Regions from separate parts of the Paenibacillus apis genome, predicted to be linked through region 1. Evidence: riboswitches for the same ligand, from Rfam matches in the RefSeq annotation. Region 1 holds a riboswitch; each other region holds the start of a gene.
The links. Region 1 has a riboswitch for cyclic di-GMP ahead of KI362_RS23880 (SDR family oxidoreductase). Riboswitches for the same ligand answer to the same signal wherever they lie in the genome.
Positions count from the first base shown of each region.

Region 2: it holds a riboswitch for cyclic di-GMP, as region 1 does, so the genes downstream of both, KI362_RS13520 (pyridoxal phosphate-dependent decarboxylase family protein) here and KI362_RS23880 (SDR family oxidoreductase) in region 1, are expected to answer to the same signal.
Region 3: it holds a riboswitch for cyclic di-GMP, as region 1 does, so the genes downstream of both, KI362_RS16150 (anti-repressor SinI family protein) here and KI362_RS23880 (SDR family oxidoreductase) in region 1, are expected to answer to the same signal.
Region 4: it holds a riboswitch for cyclic di-GMP, as region 1 does, so the genes downstream of both, KI362_RS07395 (MucBP domain-containing protein) here and KI362_RS23880 (SDR family oxidoreductase) in region 1, are expected to answer to the same signal.

Region 1 covers NZ_BORS01000026.1:23,343-26,511, reverse strand. The annotation lists gene KI362_RS23880 (SDR family oxidoreductase) at 1-1,713, opposite strand, end outside; cyclic di-GMP riboswitch class I at 1,833-1,926, opposite strand; gene spoIIE (stage II sporulation protein E) at 2,130-3,169, opposite strand, start outside.
Region 2 covers NZ_BORS01000008.1:201,836-205,004, reverse strand. The annotation lists gene spo0A (sporulation transcription factor Spo0A) at 1-657, shown strand, start outside; cyclic di-GMP riboswitch class I at 1,074-1,159, shown strand; gene KI362_RS13520 (pyridoxal phosphate-dependent decarboxylase family protein) at 1,241-2,917, shown strand; gene KI362_RS13515 (methyl-accepting chemotaxis protein) at 2,923-3,169, shown strand, end outside.
Region 3 covers NZ_BORS01000011.1:39,711-42,879, reverse strand. The annotation lists gene KI362_RS16155 (DnaD domain protein) at 1-1,125, opposite strand, end outside; gene KI362_RS16150 (anti-repressor SinI family protein) at 1,340-1,510, opposite strand; cyclic di-GMP riboswitch class I at 1,547-1,629, opposite strand; gene KI362_RS16145 (hypothetical protein) at 2,059-2,940, shown strand; gene sipW (signal peptidase I SipW) at 2,930-3,169, shown strand, end outside.
Region 4 covers NZ_BORS01000004.1:128,196-131,364, reverse strand. The annotation lists gene KI362_RS07395 (MucBP domain-containing protein) at 1-1,779, opposite strand, end outside; cyclic di-GMP riboswitch class I at 1,928-2,016, opposite strand; gene KI362_RS07390 (DUF4349 domain-containing protein) at 2,171-3,169, opposite strand, start outside.

The DNA of each region.
Region 1 (3,169 bases):
CCATTCAAAGTGCAGTAAATCTCCGCCCCATTGATGAGAGCTGTCTACCTGACTGCACTCTAGCAGCCAGCTCTCGTAATCGGAATCAGACAGCACCTCAATAGGATATCCGCAGCTTCTCAAGCTTTCTACGAGTTCTATCATCGATATCTGAACCGGATTACACAGGTGAAACAGATGGCCCGCCGTGTCCCGCCGCATAGCCAAAGCAGTAATGGCCCGAGCCGCATAGCTTACCGGAGTCAGATCCAACAGATGATCAAGCTCCGGGGCCTTGCCCTGTACAATAATCATTCGCAGCATTCTGTACAGGAGGCTGTTATTCACGTTTTGCGGAAATGCGCCCGTCTCGGCATCCCCCGATAAGTGGCCGAGCCGATAAATCGTAACAGCGATTTCCTCCTGCTCGCAAGCTTCAATTAACATGCGCTCTGCCCGAAGCTGGCTGTCATAATAAGGATGGTCCAGCTTTGTGCTCTTGGTCTGGCCCGCTTCATGCATACCTGTAGTCAATTCTCGTTCCGCCAACCCTTCGGGCACACCCATCGAGGACAGGTAGTGAACCCGGACATTTCTTCCGCGAGCCCAGGATAGCAGATGCTCTGTGCTAGTAACATTCACCCGGTTGTAATACTCGGGATCATCCGCATAGCACTCCTGAATGCCGCAAATGATCATGGAATCGATCCGCATCGACACACGCTCCGTCAGACAGCTGTTCAAGCCCAGCTGCGGCCGTTCCAAATCTCCCTTGACGGCAATCACTCTCCCGAGCAGCTCCGATATGATATCTGCGCCGAAAAACTGCATCATAACCCTTGCAATTCTTGCATACGGATCATCGTCTTCTTCAGATCGGACAAGGCAATAAATCTTGGCCTGGGTAGTTCTGAGCAACTCACGCAATACCGAAGCGCCCAGATAACCCGTTGCCCCGGTCAGCAGGATATATTTCTGTTTGCAGCTTGCCGCTCTTTTGCGCATCACCGGACTGCCGAATTCAGCGGGGTTCTCTGTCAGCCCGATCATTTGAGCTTCCGAGTTTCTGACCCGCTGAACCTGCCCCTTACATTCCATCTCTTCTTCGATGACTAACGGGATCGCTCCAATAGTTACCCTGGAATCATACATTGCGGCCTTGACAATACATCCGAAAAAGGAAGCAAATCTGTGGATGGTGCTCGGCTTGAAGAGCTGCTTCCGATAAGAAACCTGCAGCGTCCACTCTCCTCCATTCAGGGGCTCCACATCCCAGTTCAGACAACTGGACTGGCAGGTGTGGTCCCTGCCGAAGATCGTATGGACCAATCCGGTGCAGCCAACCGCTTCTTCAATTTCCTCCAGTGGAAGGGCCGCAAAATCTAGCGCCTCTTGCTTATTAAGCAGCGACTGGTACAATTCCATGAAGCTCATCGAGGCATCGCACCGGATTCGCAGAGGAAGGACATAACCCTTCTCATGCTTTACACCGACAATCCGCCATGCTTTGCCGCTCATTCGGTACAAAAATATATAGTAACAAGCGAGCATCCAGAGTCTGCTGTCAAACGTCTTTAATTCTCTGGAAAGATATGTTTGATCGAGTTCAAGCGGATATTGGATTTGCTGCATATCCCTTCTGGAATCATCTCGAGGGTAATCCGTGTACAAATCCAGCCCGGACATCGGGGGTTGCAAATCATACAGCCAATAATCCCGAATGATCCGATCCATCAATAAGATACCCACTTCAACTTCACTCCTGTTTCTTTGTAGAATTGATCTGTGAATAGACAAAAAAAAGCAACCTATTAAAATGCACAGACTGCTGCACTATAGGTTACCAAAGAAATATGGGCAACTGGCTGACATTTCCTCTACAGATTGGAGGAAGTAGTCCCTATAGCTTTGCGTCACTACCTTTCGATAGTTTTGCCGAATAGAGGTTGTTCAAAAAGGTGCTGAAAAGCCGGTTTTTTTGAACTCGCACTAATAAATATGCAATTATATGAGTAATTTTACTTTCCTTCAAATTAACAAAATTAATTTTAACATGTTTATGTCATGAAATCTATGAAATTTTCCCTATTTTAGCTACATATTTCCTGTGCCATTCGACCTATCACCTTGCAATACCCTCAACCATGTACCTAACTTACAGTTCTTGGACGCTCCAGACGGGTAACACCCGGAATATGCAACGTGGACCATTGCGGTAAATAATGATCAATTCGAGCTACCGCTACCGTCATATCATCCTGAATCACATTACTCTGATAACGGATCACAGCCTCCAACAAGCAATCGGCAATCTCTTGGGGATCCTCCGATTGAATCTCCTGAATGAGGCGCTTGATCCACAGCTCTTTATTCACGGCGTATCCGGGAGCATCATAGATGCCGTCCGTCATCATCACCAGCGTATCGCCGGGATACAGCTGTACGGTTACCAAGTCAATCTCGATTTCCTGTACAATCCCTATCGGCAGATTGCTGGCCATGACCGGAATGACCTCCTGCCCTCGTTTAATAAAGCTGGGAGACGAGCCTATTTTCAGAAAAGTAGTCCGGGCCGAGTATTCGTCAATCAGCGCCATATCGACCGTAGCATAGATTTCATCCGGGGAACGAAGCATCAGAACCGAATTAACGGACTTGATCGCGAGTGTCTCGTCCATTCCAGACTGGAGCAACTGCTCAAGAATGCTCAAGGCCGTGCTGCTCTCCTGTCTGGCCCGCTCGCCATTTCCCATCCCGTCACTGAGCGCTACCGCGTAAGTTCCGTTGCCCAGTTCAACCGTACTGACGCTATCGCCGGACAGCAGATCTCCACCCTTCGCCGTACCCGCTACACCGGTCGTGATCTCATAGGATTTGGCTGATCCAAACGTTACGGTGGCTAGACCCTCCCTGCCTCCATGCATCGTCTCGCCTATGACAGCAATGTGCTCCTCCAAAATATCCGAAAGCAAGGGGGCGATCATTTTGCGGCATTCATCGAATCCCCGGGTATAGGCATGGACAATCTCGATTTCAACATTTCCGTGATCCAGATTCACGATATCGATGCTATGAATGGAAAGCCCCATCTTCTCCAGCGCCTCCCGAATCTGCTCCTCTTGCTTGTACATCGCTTGCCCTTCGCGTTGAATCTCCTTGGCCAGATCCTCCATGACCTGCGATACTCCTG
Region 2 (3,169 bases), on a different contig from region 1:
TCAAAGGTTCCGGACGTACTAATTCTGGACATTATTATGCCTCACCTGGACGGGCTTGGTGTATTGGAGCGCCTGCGTGATCTGAACCTGAACCCTCAGCCGAAGATTATTATGCTGACGGCTTTTGGGCAGGAGAACATTACACAGCGTGCTGTGCAGCTCGGGGCATCGTATTACATCCTTAAGCCATTTGACATGGAAGTGTTGGCTAACCGTATTCGCCAGCTTGTGGGAGTCCAGTCAAGTGTGAGCACAACTCAGACCTCATTTGCGAAATCCAACGTAGTACCTCTGGGCAAGGGTAAAAATCTGGACGCCAATATTACATCCATCATTCATGAAATCGGTGTTCCTGCCCATATTAAAGGCTACCAATATCTTCGAGAAGCAATCACCATGGTGTATAACAATATTGAAATACTGGGAGCAATTACGAAAACACTTTATCCGGCGATTGCCGAGAAATTCAAGACAACGCCTTCCCGTGTGGAACGCGCCATTCGCCATGCCATTGAGGTGGCCTGGACACGCGGCAACATCGACTCGATTAGTCATCTGTTCGGCTATACGATCAACATCAGTAAGTCCAAGCCAACTAACAGCGAGTTCATCGCAATGGTCGCTGACAAGCTGAGAATCGAGCATAAGGTATCGTGAAAGGGTAAGGACTCTTCTGGGGACAAGGAATAGTGGAATGTAAATGAATCAAGCTCCTTTATTGGTCGAGAAATTTTACCAGTGAGGGGGCTTTTTTCGTGACATTTTATTTCGTCCTCGTTTGTGTTCTTCAACTTCTATTGGTCTTAGGACCTGGTTCAGATATCCTTTATAAAAATTCACAGAACAGCCATACATGCCAATCTGTAGGCAGAAAGGCTGGTTTTAGATGAGAACCGTCGAATTCGCAGATAATAATTTCTGTGAATTGTTTCGATTGATAGGCAGGGGAGCCTTATTACCTAACATGCTATGTAAATGAGTATTGTAAGATTCAGGATAGTGTACTATAATTTAAAACGGTTCTCCTGTTGAAATTTATCAATTTATGATAAATTGACTATTTCTATGATAATTTAATAATTCGGCAAACCTATTGAAAAGTAGGGACGCAAAGCTATAGGGACTAAATCCGGTAAGGATAAGTCAGCCAGTTGCAGGTAGTAATTGGTGAAGAATGGGCGCAAGTTCCATTATTCACTATTTTTTTTGTTTACTTCATAGATTGAGAGGAGAATGGAGAGTGCCAGATGATGACTACAGCAAGAATTCGGTTCAAACTTTTTTCCCAAGTGAAAATGGAAACAAGGAAGAAAGGCAACGATTTTTACAGCTTATTGAGCAGTTAGTTGCAGGTGTGGATCGTCTTAAAAACCCTGAAGGGGTGAATCTGCTTGGAGAAAAGCAGCGCTCCGATACGTTCTACAAGGATTTGATTCAGACGAGCACGATACCAGACGATAGTATGAAGCAAGAAGAGGTCAACGAACGGTTGTTAAACCTTCTACATAACCATCCGTATCATTCAAAGTATTTTCTGACGAATATTTTGCCTATGGCAAGCGTTCCGGGTATTCTCGGTATGATTGCAGCGTTTCTGGTAAATGGCAACAATCTTTGGGATGTTTACGGTCCAGCCGGAGCTGAAGCCGAGGTTCGGGTGATCAGCATGATGTCCAAGCTTGTTGGCTATGATGCCGCTCAAAGCGGGGGCTACACCACATGGGGAGGACAGGGGGCGATCTTCACGGGATTGAGACTGGCTATCGCCAAGTTTGCCCCAGATGCTCCGCGCAAAGGTGTCCCTGGACATTTTTATACATTCTGCTCGGAATCGGCTCACTACAGTCTGTTCAAATCAATGGAGGCAACAGGCCTTGGCAGCGATCGCTTGATCAAGGTGCGGACTACTCCTGATAGCGCTATGGATGTTGAAGACCTTCGTCGAAAGATGGAGCAGGTCATCGCGAATGGCGGTGTTCCAATCTACATTGTGGCAACAACCGGGACAACAGATGCCATGGGTATTGACGATGTGGAGCAGATCCTTTATACGGCCTCGGAGATTGCGGCCAAGCATGGGCTTCAGCGGCCGCATATTCATGCAGATTCTGCGCTTGGCGGTTTTTTTGCATTCTTTCGTGAATATGATTTTACTGCTAATCCGTTGGAGTTTAAGCCCCATGTACTGGATGCGTTGCAGCGAATTCAGGGTAAAATGAAGCATTTATCTCTGGCGGATTCGCTCTGCTTCGATTTCCAAAAGCTTGGACAAACCCCTTACCTGACCAGTTTATTCCTGGTCAAGCATGCTGACGATCTGCGTTTAATTGATCTGGCGGAAGAAGAGACGCCTTACGTCGGCCATCGTGGATATGGCGAATATCATACAGGCTATACCCTTGAATGCTCTCGTATGGCAAGCTCGATCAGTATTTATAGTGCGCTTCTCGCATTTGGAGTGAAGGGCTACCAGTGTCTGCTTGCTCAGTTTGTGGAAGTCAATCTGGCGTTTCGCGAGGCGTTGCGCCGGGACGTGCCTCAAGCGGTCATTGTGAATGATGATAATCCGGGCATTGTGACGCTGTTCCGTATTTATCCGGATGGACAAAATGGCTTTCAAGCCGAGTTGTCCGGTGCTTGCTCGTTGGCCGATATTGAACGGACGAATCGTTTTAATGAGCAGTTATTCGAGGTGTTGGGCAATCAGCGCGATCGAATCTTTTTTGGAGACACGAAAAAGCATCTGGTGGTGCAGACACGTGAAGGAAGCAGTTCGACTCTTTACGCCTCGAAAATTTTTGTGATTTCTCCTTATACGGAAGTCGCTCACGTGCAGGAGATTGTTCAATATCTCAAACAGAATATCGATAAGGTATTTCAATTACACGCTGATAACCTACACACAATCGGGAGGTAGACAAGGTGGGACAACAAGCTTCTTTAACTTCAAAAAAATCAGTATTTGGCTGGTTGAATAGCCGTATTTCACTTAAGATGATGAGCAGCATGATCGGATTAATAATCCTTATATGTGCGGTTTTCTCAGTGACCGAGTATCAAATCAGCAACAGATTGACCAGCAAGCTTGAAGGACAGTTTGACCTAAGACTTGCAAGCAGTATCCAGTCTATCGGCACTTATCTGGATTCGATTCCAGAGCATGTCGAGG
Region 3 (3,169 bases), on a different contig from region 1:
CAGATTATCCGGCACCGAGCCCGGAAAGAACGTCTTTAGCAGCCGCGTGTAAGGCTCGTTCCTCAGCATCATGTTGTATTGATGTGCATCGCATTTGGATTGGAACTGCAATGGCACCTCGACATAAAATTCCATCTGCACCGCAATCTCTTCCGGATGACCCGCCGGTGTCTGACCGGCTTCACTCTCCGCATGGACAGCCGCAGCCTTCGCGTAGGCAATCTCCCTGCCTTCCTTCCGGCGCTTACCTTGGCGGAAATGAAGATTAGCCTTGTGCTGAAGCTCGTCCAGGATCAGCCCGCCTGCAGGATCGAAGACGTCATCCTCATCCAGTAGCCGGCACACATCCTGCACGTTCAGCTCATATTTGCGGGCCACATAGTTGAGAATCCCCATTCCTTCCGGATCAAAGCGAAGCTTCTCGACAAAGGTCCGATTTATCGAATCCCGGGGATAGCGGATAATAATATCGGCGTAGTTAATCTTGCCTTCCTCATCCAGGCCGGCCTTCAAGGCAGGCTGTCTGGCAATCGCCGTCTCTGCGATAGCCTGCTCCAGTTCATGATCGATCGAATGAGCATTCAGTTCAAAAATCTCATAAAAAGGCAGTGAAATATTTTCCTTATTATAGGTAAGTCCGTACATGTCCCCCGGCTCGACACAGAAAAAGCGTTCCTGCAAGGACAGCACAGCAAACTTCCCAATCCTGTCCCTCAACAGAAGCGTCAAATGCTGGGTCCGGAAAAATTCCCCTGGCGATAAAGGAGCTTGCAGCTCATATTCGTACAAATAATCATCACTGTCCGGAATATACAGACGACTGGTCTGCATCAGTCCGACCGCCTCCAGCTTGGAAGCTTGCTGCACCAGCACACTTCTCCCCCGTTCTCCGGGCTCCAAGCCAAGGGTCAAGAACAAGTTTCTCTGCTGCTCAATGGCCGAATAGCCGATTTGATCAATCGGAACCTGTTCCGCCAGCAACCGGTAAAGAGCCACAGCTACAGCGCCAACCATGGGCTGATAGATGAGGCTCAGCATTTTATCATCCACAGGACTAAGAGAGAAGTCGCGGTATACGCAATATCTGTGGTTTTCGGTAAAATGCAGCATGTTGTTGATGCGCACGGCTTAATCTCTCCCTCTCCTCATCGTTCCTTCAAGACCTTCTCTATTCTATCATAAAACCATTTCTTCCGAATTGCTAAAACTCTGCAAAAAGCGCCAATTTCTCTCCTTGCCCGCCATATTAAAACCTTATGCTTCTATTTTTATATGCAAAAAAAAGAACGGAGCCAAACCATTCCGCGGCAGCCCCGTTATATTCATTGAGTTAGAGTTATCAAGCAAGATTGCGTATAGCCGCCTCTCCCGCGCTCGCATGCCTTAAAAACTGTCGCACCTCCTCTACGGAGAGCCCGGCATCCCTTGCCATCAAGAGCAGATGGATCCATTCTAGTTCACTTTCCTCCAGCACATTTCTATCCATACTCATCCGGGCAGACTTCTCCAACATAACCTCCTCCTAAAAGATGATTATTCATGTCCACCAGGCAGTCCAGCCATCCTGAAAAGCTTCCCGGATCTGAGACTTTGCGCCCCTGCCTTTCGGCAGGTTTACCTTTTACTGGTTCCTTTCCATCCGCTTTATGTAAGACCCTCTTGGCAATAACCACATTATAAAGACTGCCAATCAAAAAGTATGTCACAGCATGAACGTTGTCTGATTAAAAAGACTCTGTTTTTTTCGTCGATCATGTCGCATTTAGGATGCAGTTGTCTATTTCAAGACAAACACATGTTATAACAAACAATCAGGAGAAATATTCAGTATACTCAGGAAAATGAAAGATATCTGGCTATTTAATATGTATTTCTGTCTTATACAGCTCAAATCCAGGGTTTTCAATCCTTCCTAAATTCGTTATATTGAACTCGCAAGTCGTTCTTTATTAAGAACGATACGAAGAACAATAGACTTTGTAGAAAGAAGGGCCTCTTTTGCGAAGAAGCAGAAGTGTCAGAATCCAGAAAAAAAGAAAGCTGAAGCGTCAAAAGACGATGAGCGCTATCCTTCAATCCAGTCTGCTGATCTCTTCTCTTCTTGCCTACTCCACCAAACAAATAGGCACCACCTACGGAGAATTCAACAGCACTCAGGCTACGGAGGGGAATTTCCAGACCTGCCGCGTCTTCCCTGGCAAAATTGAAGAGTTGCTCTCAAGTGTAACCGATCATCTTGAACTAGCGGCTGTACATAAAGTAAGGATTGCTCCGGTCACCGTCACATGGCAGGTCTACGGAAATTCATCCGCCGCTTATGAATCGGAGCCGACACCTCCTTCAGTGACGGACAGCGTATATGGTGAAGGATCCGGTGACTCTTCTCCGTCTGTAACCGACGATGTCTACACAGGCGGCGGAGAAGATTACACGGACAGTTGGGAGTTGCAGATCTCGGAGCTTACGAGCCAGCTTCAAGCGCTTCAACTGCAATTCGATGCCAATCAATTAGCCATGAACCTCATCACCAGCGAGGTCACGGAAGGAGGCCGGCAGCTGCAGGAACTGCTCTTGATTTTGGAGGAGCTTCATTCCAATTGCGTCGAGATTGCCAATATCGGGCTGCTGGATGAACTCTCCCGGGTAAGCAGACAAGAGCTTTTATCTTTATCCATGCAGCAGCAGATCGACGCAGCGGTTTTCTATTTACGGAGAGTATCACAATCCGGCCTTCTGGCGGAAGCTGACCCGTCCGGCCAAATGAGTCCCATTGCCTTTATGAAGCCGGAAGCCCTTGGAGAGCCCTTAAACCGAACGGCCTTCCAACAATATATAGAGCTGCAGGCTTCCATAGAAGAAGCGATGTCCGGACTTAAGCATTCGATTTCGTATTGGGGACAGAACTCAGGGGATATAGAGGTGAAAAGCGATGAAGCTTAGACGCGTAATCAGCCATACATTTACTTTCATGATGGTCGTGCTATTTATTGCGGTGTTCGGTTCCTTCATCACATCGAAGATATCGGGAGGAGAACCCGGATTTTATGGCTACCAGGTGAAGAGTGTACTATCCGGTTCGATGGAGCCTGGCATTAAGACCGGATCCATTATTGCTATCAAGCCCTTTAGCGATACAACCTCGTTCCAGGAGGGGGATGTCATTACCTTT
Region 4 (3,169 bases), on a different contig from region 1:
ACTGGTCGCAGCAGCAATTTCATTGCCGCTCTCACGGTCAATGTACTTCACAGTGACAGTTTGCTCATTCGCTGTGTAATAGAACACGAACTCTTGGTTTGCTGATCCAGTAAAGCTGTAATTCTCTTCACCAGTTCCTACTACCGTATAGCCGTCAATAACTTCCGCTGTCAGCTTCAATGTTTGGCCGACTACACCTGGTACTGTTGTTGCAGTTCGCAGTTCTTTCTCCGTTCCCTGCTCCAGGTACTTCACCTGTACCGAGGTTTCAGTTGCAACCGTATAACCGAACCACACAGTTGGGGTTGGATTCGTTACAGTAAGAGTAACCGACTTAGGGCTTCCCCCGACTTGATATAGATATCCTTCCACTGTCTTTGCCGCTATAGAATGTGTAGTGCCTACAGGGAATGCTTCCTTACCACTTTGATCCTTGTAATACTCACTGTACAAAGGCTCTGCAAATGCTGGCCCCTCCACCTCAACGCCTTCTGCATTGATCGGATTACCAGCCTCATTTACAAGATAACCTTTAATGAGGATAGAACCATTACCGACACTTACCTTCGGTACCTCAAAATCCTTCGAAACGTTCTTATTATTTACATCTGTATAAGTCAACGTTGTTGTTCCGTTCGTAGGATAGAGTTCGTTTGAAACGGGGTTTTTGGATTGGTCCATGACCACTGTGTAGGTGAGGGTCGCAGGAGTCCCCTCTGCAATGTTGCCGATATCCCAGGTGAATGTCTCTGTCGTAGCGTTCCAGGTAACCGTTCCTTGTGAGGCCGTATAATCCGTTGGACTAACTACGGCTCCTTGTTTCTTGAGATTAAACATTTCTCCCATTGGGTCGATCACTTTGGCGTTTTGAGCTGCATAAGTGATTTGACTCGCCATTTGCTGGAAGATCGTGTTCAATTCTTGACTGTTCGCGGAATAGTAGCCCTCGCTCTGAACGTCCTTCAGCACTTTAATCGCATTGCTGTTATTGGAAACATCCAGCCCGACAGAGTAAATTTTATAGCCTGCGTCCTTGGCGAGTTTGGCTTCCGAAATCGTTCCAATTCCATTGTCTTTTACACTATATCCATTGACGTTATAATTGGAAATATTGAAATTTGAGCCACTGCCAAGGGTCTCATTATAATTAAAAGCTGTTAAGGCATAGCCATAACTATTGTTCGACCAGCTGTAGCTTGTTGCCTGTGTTCCCTTGAAGCTGTATGTCGGCTCACCATCACTCAGTACAACAATGATTTTATTTTGTGCCGAACTGCTTCCCAATAGATCACGGGCATTTTTAAGCCCTGACTGAATATTAGTACCACCGTCTGCTTCAATATCATCAATTGCATTCTTCAGGGCAGTTTTCTGGGCAGGCCCTTTAAATCCGGAGACAAGAGAAGACGATTTGTTGAAGTCAACAACGGCTACCCGGTTATTTGAACCGGAAAGAAGCAAATTGTCCACAAATTTCTTTGCTGCTTCCTTTGCTTTGTCAATTTTGCCATCCTCCCACCACCAGCCATTGTCCATGCTCCCGGACTTATCAATAACCAGCACAACATCCGAACTAGACTGAATGTTCTTTCCCTCCACCTTCAGGGTTATTTCCCACTCCCCTGACTTCCCGGTAGGTTCAGCCGTCTTCGTCAGCTGTGTTGCCCCCGGATTGGGCCAGGAGATCTCCCCTGTTCCTGCTCCAAATACAGACAACGGTCCAACAAAAAGTGAAAATAGGCATAGCCAAGATACTACAATCTTCAACCCGCGTTTCATAAGTTCCTCCTCATTTTTTCATAGATTTCCTCCCTTTCAGGCACGTTATTTTCTACCCTCCTTACTGTTGGGTATTTTTTATCTCACGGCATATAGCCGCAGAGAACGTGAGAAAAACAAAAAACGGCTGCATAAACAATAATTATTGTTATGCAGCCGGACGGTCATTAATCACTGGATTATTAGACTCCAAGGCTTTGCGACCCAATCTTTCGATTTGGTGTGCCAAATTATTTAATTATCTAGTCAAAAAGTCCCGTTTGTTATTTCTGCCGCTCACGTTCGTCTGTCTTGTTTTCAATATATTTCAAAAAAATCGACTTGTCAACGAGCTCGGCTGTTAAATTTATCATAGCGCACATATTGACCTTCCATTCAACTCTGCAGAACACTAGTCTTTTAGCCTATTTTCAGGCTCTGCTTCAACTAAAGGACTGTCAATTTTCTCATTTCGCAACCGGGCTCTCCGCCGTCTCAACGGCCAAATAATTGCAAAAATCACCGCGCCTATAACAATTACCGGAAGTGCTCCGGAAATAAAGATGACGAGCCACTGAAGGATGACCGAGATTGCCTCAAGACTTTCCTGCAACGCATTCCCGGCCCGTTTCAAGAGTGGTTTTTGATCCTGACTCAGCTTGGTCAAGGAATTATCATCTGTTTGATACACACGAATTTCAATGGTGGAGAAGGAGACATTATTATCGATATACCTCATTCTCCCCTTAATCTGTTCAATCTCTGTCTGAATCCGTTCCAGCTCATTCGTGAATTGAACCAGATCACTTGTACTCTTTGATTCCCCAACAAATTTCAGATATCTTGCTTCTACAGCCTCCTTAACCTTCAAGCGGGATTCCAGGTCCACATATTCCTCAGATACATCTTGTCCTTGAATACTTTGCTGAAAAGATTCGGGCTTAAGCTGCTCTAATTGCTCCAGAAAAGAGGAAAATCCGGACGCCGGAACCTTAAGCACAAAATTCCCGCCCTGCTCATACGTAGACTGACTTTCCGAGAACTCAACAATATAACCGCCGGATAAGCTAACCAAATCCTTGATCTGTGCCTGTGTCTTTGAAAATTCTTCAACCTTCATAACAACATTTGCCCGGTAAATGAGCTTCTTGTTCAAATCATCTGCGATACTTCCCGAAGGAATCCCTGAACCGGAAGGCAGAGACTGAGGCTCCTGTGCTGCCGTAACCGCCTTATCCATCGCCGAGGAGGAAGGCGCCTCTGCTGAAGAGGAAGCAGCCATATTCATGGATGAGCTCTCTGTCTCAGCTCCGCCTGAGTTGGCAGAGCCGTCATACGCACTGGAAGCATGATCAGCATTGTTAGCGCTCCCGCATCCGCTAAGCAGCAGCAGCAGGCTCAGCAGCAAGAA